Regions from separate parts of the Amycolatopsis orientalis genome, predicted to be linked through region 1. Evidence: riboswitches for the same ligand, from Rfam matches in the RefSeq annotation. Region 1 holds a riboswitch; the other holds the start of a gene.
What was found. A riboswitch is a leader RNA that binds a small molecule or an ion and turns the genes downstream of it on or off. The one in region 1 is predicted to bind S-adenosylmethionine.

Region 2: another riboswitch for S-adenosylmethionine. It lies ahead of SD37_RS05550 (methionine ABC transporter ATP-binding protein); the one in region 1 lies ahead of thrC (threonine synthase).

What each region holds. Positions count from the first base shown of each region.
Region 1 covers NZ_CP016174.1:7,148,814-7,152,674, forward strand. Annotated here, with positions in the region: gene holA (DNA polymerase III subunit delta) at 1-721, opposite strand, end outside; SAM riboswitch class I at 857-989, shown strand; gene thrC (threonine synthase) at 1,002-2,267, shown strand; gene SD37_RS31080 (ComEC/Rec2 family competence protein) at 2,285-3,861, opposite strand, start outside.
Region 2 covers NZ_CP016174.1:1,140,682-1,144,542, reverse strand. Annotated here, with positions in the region: gene SD37_RS05560 (ABC-F family ATP-binding cassette domain-containing protein) at 1-369, opposite strand, end outside; gene SD37_RS05555 (4-(cytidine 5'-diphospho)-2-C-methyl-D-erythritol kinase) at 437-1,402, opposite strand; gene SD37_RS05550 (methionine ABC transporter ATP-binding protein) at 1,525-2,535, opposite strand; SAM riboswitch class I at 2,746-2,836, opposite strand; gene rsmA (16S rRNA (adenine(1518)-N(6)/adenine(1519)-N(6))-dimethyltransferase RsmA) at 3,081-3,861, opposite strand, start outside.

The DNA.
Region 1 (3,861 bases):
CGAGGGCGTCCGCGACCAGCACGTGCGGGACACCCAGCTGCATCGCCCAGCGCAGTGACTCCAGGGCCGCCGCCTTGTCGCCGGCGACGGCCTTCTCCGCGACGGCGAACCCGTTCACGTCCGCGCGGCCCCGGTGGTAGCGGCGGACAGCCTGCTCGTCCACCGTCCCCCCGGCGTCCGCCACGAGCTGTGTCGCGGCCGAGGACAGCTCACGCAGATCCGAGCCGACGGCGTCGATCAGCGCGAGCACGGCCGCGCCGTCGATCTTCCCGCCCACCCGGCGGACCTCGTTCCGGACGAAGGATTCCCGCTCAGCGGGTTTGGTCAGCTTCAGGCACTCGACGACCTCCGCCCCGGCCTTCTTCAAGGCCGCGGGAAGCGCCTTGGCGGCCTTGCTCCGGCCGCCTCCGCTGTGCACGACGACGAGCACGATGCCCTCGGCGGGCGCCTTGACGTAGGCCATCACCCCGTCGGCGAGCTCCTGCGAGATGTCGTGCGCGGATTCGAGGACGATGACCCTGCCCTCGGCGAACAGCGAGGGGCTGACCATCTCCGCGAGTGCGGGAACTGTGAGGTCCGACACCCGGATCCGGGTGAGGTCCGCCGTCGGGTCGGCCGCTTTGGCCGCGTCCGAAGCGGCGCGGACCGCGCGTTCGATCAGCAGCTCTTCCTCACCGAGAACCAGGACCAGCGGCGATGGGGCGGAAGCTTGCGTCGTCACGGGGACGATCCTCCCACTCGTCCTCTCGTGTGCTTTGTCCGGTGATGTGTTCCGGGCACGGTGGCCGGACTCCGGCCCCATGTCGTACGGTGTTGGCGAGGCGACGCGATCAAGCGCGTGCCGACAATCGAATACCGCTCATCCAGAGGGGCAGAGGGAACGGCCCGATGAAGCCCCGGCAACCGGCGTCAGCCTGTCATCCCGCGATCGCGGGGTAGCTGACGAACACGGTGCCAATTCCGGCCCGCCTCGGCGGGGCAGATGAGGAAAGGACCTCGCGATGACCGCAACCCTCGGCACGACCTCCACCACCAAGACCCCGGATCTCGGACCGGCCGTCGAACTGGTGTCGAAGGAAGAGGGACACCGGCAGCCGCTCGCCCCCGAATTCGTTTCCGCCGAGGACTTCTCACCGCTCGAGGTCGCCTACGACTTCGGCCGTGTGCGCCGCGAGGACATCGAAGCCGGGCCGAAGAACATCTGGCGCTACAAGAAACTCCTTCCCGTTCCCTCGAACGTCGAAGAGATCCCCAACACCGAACCCGGCGCCACCCGCCTCGTCCAGGCCGACAGGCTCGCGAAAGCGTTGGGTGTCAAGAAGATCTGGGTCAAGGACGACACCGGCAACCCCACCCACTCGTTCAAGGACCGCGTGGTCGCGGTCGCGCTGGCGGCCGCACGCGAGTTCGGCTTCGAGGTGCTCGCCTGTCCCTCGACCGGCAACCTGGCCAACGCGGTCGCCGCCGCGGCGGCCCGCGCCGGCTGGCGGTCGGTCGTGCTGATCCCGAAGACCCTCGAACGCGCCAAGATCCTCACGACCGCCGTGTACGACGGTGACCTGATCGCCGTCGACGGCAACTACGACGACGTGAACCGGCTCGCCACCCAGCTCGCCGCCGAGCAGGAGAGCTGGGCGTTCGTGAACGTGAACGTCCGGCCCTACTACTCGGAAGGCTCCAAGACGCTGGCCTTCGAGGTCGCCGAGCAGCTCGGCTGGCGCCTTCCGCCGCAGATCGTGGTGCCGATCGCGTCCGGTTCCCAGCTCACCAAGGTGGACAAGGGTTTCCGCGAGTTCGGGCAGCTCGGCCTCGTCGAGGAAACCCCGTACAAGGTGTTCGGCGCGCAGGCCACCGGCTGCTCCCCCGTCTCGGCCGCGTTCCGCGCGGGCCACGACGTCGTCCAGCCGGTCAAGCCGGACACCATCGCCCGGTCGCTGGCGATCGGCAACCCGGCCGACGGCCCGTACGTCCTTGACGTGGTCAACCGCACCGGTGGAGCGATCGAAGACGTCACCGACGAAGAGGTCGTCGAAGGCATCCGGCTGCTCGCCCGCACCGAAGGCATCTTCACCGAGACCGCCGGCGGGGTCACCGTGGCGACGGCCAAGAAGCTCATCGAGACCGGCAAGCTCGACCCGGACGCCGAGATCGTGCTGCTGATCACCGGAGACGGCCTCAAGACCCTCGACGCGATCGAGGACAAGGTCGGCCCGAAGGCCACCGTCAGCGCCTCGGCCGACGCTGTCCGCGACGCACTCGGCATCTGAGTTCCCGCCGGCCCGCCTCAGGAACGAGGCGGGCCGCGGGGCTCACCCCGGCGCTGCAGGGCGAGGCCTCGCGCGTCGGTGACGACAGCGGTGTCGCCGTCCGTGTCCGTCCTGGCGATCGAGGCGCCGACGGCCGCCAGGTTGTCCAATGTGGACTTGTTGGGGTGGCCGTAGGGATTCCCGGCGCCGACGCTCACCAACGCGGCCCTCGGCGTGACGGCGTTGAGGAAATCCGGTGCCGTGTAACGGCTTCCGTGATGCGGCACCTTCAAGATCTCGGCACGCAGATCGATCCCTTCTGCCAGCAGGTCGGCCTGCGCGGCGAGTTCGACGTCGCCGGTCAGCAGCACCCGGCCCGCCGGTGTCCCGGCACGCAGGACGACCGAACCGTTGTTGATCACCGTGCCGTCCTGTTCGAGGACCGATCGCCGCGTGACGTACCGCGGCCCCAGCACGTCCAATGACAGCCCCGGCCACTCCAGCCGCTGCCCGATACTCAGCTCCAGCAAGGGAATCCCGCGGCGCGCGGTCTCCTTGGCGACCTGCTGCCACGCCCAGGCCGGCGCGCGGCCCGGGCCGACGGCGACCGCACCGACCGACCGGCCCTCGAAGACGGATTCGAGACCGCCGATGTGGTCGGCGTGCAGATGGCTCAGCACGATCAACGGCACCCGGTCCACGCCGAGCCTGCGCAGGCAATCGTCGACCGGCCCCGGTTCCGGCCCGGTGTCGACCAGGACCGCCCTCCCCGGCTCGGCCGTGGCGAGGACCACGGCATCACCTTGTCCGACGTCGCAGGCGACGGCGCTCCACGACGCCGGTGGCCACGTGGGAGCGAGCACCCGCACCGGCACGAAGACGAGGAGCCCGCCCGCCAAGACGATCGCCAGCAGGATCCTGGCGTGCCGCAGCCGGATGACGACGAGCAGCACGGCGAGCAGGCACGCCGCCAAGAGCCCGCCCCACCAGCCGCCCGGCCACTCCACGACCGCACCCGGCGCTCGGGCGCCGTGACGGGCCACGGTGATGAGCCAGCTCGCCTCGGGTTCGGCCAGGCGGACCAGCGACCTGCCCGCCGACGGCCACCACGGTCCGATGACGGTGGCCAGCACGCCGAACACGGTGGCCGGGGCGACCACCGGCGCGGCGAGCACATTGGTGACGATCGAGACGAGGCTGACCGAGCCCGCCATACCCGCGATGACCGGTGCCGTCATCACGAACGCGGCCACGGGGACGGCCAGTCCCTGGGCGTAGCCGGACGGCACCCCACGTCCGGCCAGCCACTCGGCCCACCGCGGAGCCAGCAGGACCAGCCCGGCCGTGGCCAGCACCGACAGCGCGAACCCGAAGTCGGCGGCCATCGCGGGATCGGCCACGACGAGCAGGGCCACCGCGAGGCCCAGCGCGGGCAGCGCCGAGCCCCGGCGTCCCAGCGCGAGCGCCAGCAAGCCGACCGCCCCCATCACCCCGGCACGGAGCACGCTGGGCGCGGGCCCGGCGAGGACCACGAACCCGGCGAGCCCCGCCGCGGCCACGGCGGCGGATGTCCGCGGCCCGATCCGGAGTGCCCTCAGCAGGAGAAGGATCGAGC
Region 2 (3,861 bases), 3.5 Mb from region 1:
CTTCGTCGGTGTGTCGACACCGAGAGCGGTGATCCCCAGACCATCCATAATGGACCTGACTCGCGCGTCGGCCGCCCATTCGTGCTCCGCGCCGTATCGTTCCAACACGACGTCGCCGATGGTGCTGCCGCCGGGAAGTTCGGTTCGCTGGGTGACGACGGCCATCCGCAAGCCGCGGACGTGACTCACCCGTCCCGTGTCCGGCTCGCTGATACCCGCGAGAACTTCCAGCAATGTCGTCTTCCCGCCCCCGTTGAGACCGACGACGCCGACGCGCTGCCCCTCCGCGACACCGAGCGAAACACCGTCGAGCAGCGGGCGCACCCCGTAGGACTTGCTCACCGACTCCAGGTTGACCAAGTTGGCCATTCCTCAGCCGATCCTTTCCGAAAAGCTTGCACCACAAGGAATTAGTCGACGTCCGGTTCGGACGTCCTCACGCATGTACTCGAGGCGGCGCCGGGCGCGGCGCGTCATCCCCACCGACCAGCCGGGCGCCGGGTACCGGCCCATGCGCGACCCGCACCGTCCGGCACACTCCCGCTCCGGACAACTCCGCGGCGACCTCGACCGCCGACTGGGCGTCCGCGCAGAGGAACGCGCAGGTCGGCCCGGACCCGGACACGGTGCCCGCGAGCGCCCCCGCGTTGACCCCCGCCCTCAACGTGCGCCGCAGGCCAGGACGCAACGAGACGGCAGCCGCCTGGAGATCGTTGCCCAGCAACAGTGCCAACTGCCTCGGATCACCGGACGCCAGCGCTTCGACCACCGGCGTATGCGAACCGATCCGCGGCGGAGTGCCCTCTTCACGCAATCTGTCCAGTTCGCCGAACACGCGAGGGGTCGAAAGACCACGCTGGTCGAACGCCAGCACCCAGTGGAAGGTATGCCGAGACAGGACCGGTACCAGTTGCTCACCCCGGCCCGTTCCCAGCGCTGTCCCGCCATAGAGAGCGAAGGGGACATCGCTGCCGAGCTTGGCGGCGATACCGGCCAGCTCATCGCGGGAGATGTCGAGCTTCCAGAGTGACGCGAGCCCGACCAGGGTCGCGGCGGCGTCAGCGCTACCGCCTGCCATCCCGCCGGCGACCGGGATGCCTTTGCGAAGTACCACGCGGACCTTGGATTCGCCGTCCGCCTTGCCCACGTGGGCCGCCAGCGCCTGCGCCGCCTTCCACGCCAGGTTGTTGGCCCCGGTCGGTACGGAACCTTCACCCTCGCCATAGACCTCGACGCCGGGGTCCTCGGTGACCGCCACGGTCACCTCGTCGGTCAGGGAAAGCGCCTGGAACACGGTCACCAGCTCGTGGTAGCCATCCGGACGTACGTCACCGACCGACAGGTGCAGGTTGACCTTGGCGGGAACCCTGACGGTGACTGGGGGCGGTACGACGGCGAGCACGAGTCAAGCCTACGTGGCCGCTCCACTTGTGCTGTCACCAGGAGAAAAGAGAACGGGACGAGTCAGACACGAGCGGGTTGTCCTGGACGAAATCCGTCCAGGACAACCCGCACGTGAAGGATTCAGGCAGCGACACCCTGCGGTCCGCGGACCGGGTGAGTCACGTGACCGCCCCGTTCGGCGATCCAGGCGAGGGCGGCATCCGCGTGCTCACCGCGCACGCCGAGGCGGAACCGGCCGACCGGCGTGTCACCGATGCGGGTCAGACCACCCCCGATGGTGGCGAGTTCGACGTCGAAGCGACCGGCGGCCTCAGGAAGCAGCGCGCCGACCGACGCGAAGCCGACAAGCACGACGTCCACCGCGCGGTCGTACTTCGAAGCCTGCGCCCGGCTGGTCTCGATCGAAGGCAGGAGCGCTTGCGCGGTCCGGCTGTTCGGGTCGGAGACCAGGTCGAGCACGGTCCCACGTTCGATGATCGCACCGGCCTCGAGAACCGCCACGTCATCGCAGACACGGCGAACCACGCTGGCGTCAGGTGTGGTGAGCAGCACGGTCACGCCGAGCTCCGCGCGCGCACGGTCGAGCACGGTCAACACCGCCCCGGACTCCTCGGGCCGCACACCCGCGGTCGGGTCGTCGGCCAGGAGCACGGACGGCCCAGCGGCCAAGGCCTTGGCGATCGCCACCCGACGCAGCTGCCCCTCGGACAACTCACCCGGTCGCTGCCCCGCGCGCGGGGTGAGTCCGACGAGGTCGAGCAGGTTGCCGACCCGGGTCCGGCGCTGCGGGCCGTCGAGGCCGAGCTGCTCGAGCGGTGACGCGATGTTGCCGGCGATGGTGCGCTCCGCGAGCAGCTCCGGCTTGGTGCTCACGACACCGACCTGGCGGCGGATCTCGCGCAGGCGGCGTCCGTCCAGGGTGCCGGTGTTGAGGCCGTCGAGCCGGACGACGCCCCGGTCAGGGCGTTCCTGCAGCCCGATGCAACGAGCGAGGGTCGACTTGCCGGAGCCCGCCGGACCGACGACTCCGAACAGCGAGCCGGCTTGGATGTCCACGCTGACGTCGCGTAGGGCGACGACGGGATTTCCGTTGAGGGGGAAGGACTTGGACAAGTTTTCGACAGTGATCACGAAAGGCTCCATGCGAATGGGGCGCCGCTTCTTTCGAGCGCGCCAACCGTCACCGATTAACCGTCCAGACCGGACGGATTTCAGAGGTAAGGGAAAGACTCAGGCAGTAACGGTGGAGCGTCGACACGCACTTACCGTGCGGCGACCTTCATCGACGACACGTCGCCTGGTCAGCAGGAGCGGGTGGGTGACCCTGTTCATTAGGCACAGCCTCCATCGGTCCTGGCGGTAGCACCTGCCCTGTGGAGGGTGGTTGCTGCGACTTCGGCGAGCCAGGTCTCTCAGTCGCTCGGGATGGCTCACTGAGTAAAACCGATCCCACTGGATGAAAGCAAGCGCGTAGGCGCAGATCACACGTCTGGTCGCGTCCATACTACAGGATCTAGTGTCCAGAATATGGGAAAGCGGTAGCGTTCCCGGCTACCCCTCGAGGCCCCTGCCTGCTAAGACAGGCTAGAGCTGCGCAAATCGAGAAGAGGGTTTACGCCGTCGTGCTGACCTGGGCCGGCATCTGCCGGGCGGTGCCCTTCATGCCCACCCGCTGGTCACTCGGCCGCTGCGGCGATACGAGCGAATTGATGAACATCCAACTGCTCGCCGCGCGCCTTGGGGTCGACACCCGCCTTCTCGAGCAACTCCCCCGCGCGTTCGGCGGAACCGGCCCATGACGCCAGCGCCGCGCGCAAAGTCTTTCGCCGCTGCGAGAAGGCGGCATCGACGACCGCGAACAGTCGCTGCCGATCCACGGACCACACCAAGTCGCCACGTTCGAAGGCGACCAATGCGGAATCCACATTCGGCACAGGCCAGAAGACCGATCGGGGCACCGCGGCGACTTTGCGCGCCTTTCCGTACCACGCCAGCTTGACGCTGGGCACGCCGTACGTCCGGCTCCCCGGCCCGGCGGCCATCCGGTCCGCGACCTCGGTCTGGACCATCACGAGACCGCTGGTCAGCGACGACAGCTCGGCGAGCAGGTGAAGCACGACGGGAACTGCGACGTTGTACGGCAGATTCGCGACAAGCGCCGTTGGCCGTTCGGGCAGGTCCTCCGCCTTGATCCGCAGCGCGTCCGCCTCGAGGACCGTCAGCCTTTCGGCCCCGCCCCGCTCGGACACCGTGTGCGGCAACCGTCCGGCCAGGACGGGATCGATCTCGACCGCGACGACCTTGGCGCCGGTCGCGAGCAGACCGAGCGTCAACGAGCCGAGCCCCGGTCCGACTTCCAGCACGACGTCGTCTTCGCCGACCCCCGAAAGGTCGACGATACGGCGCACGGTGTTCGGATCGTGCACGAAATTCTGGCCGAGCTTCTTGGTCGGACGT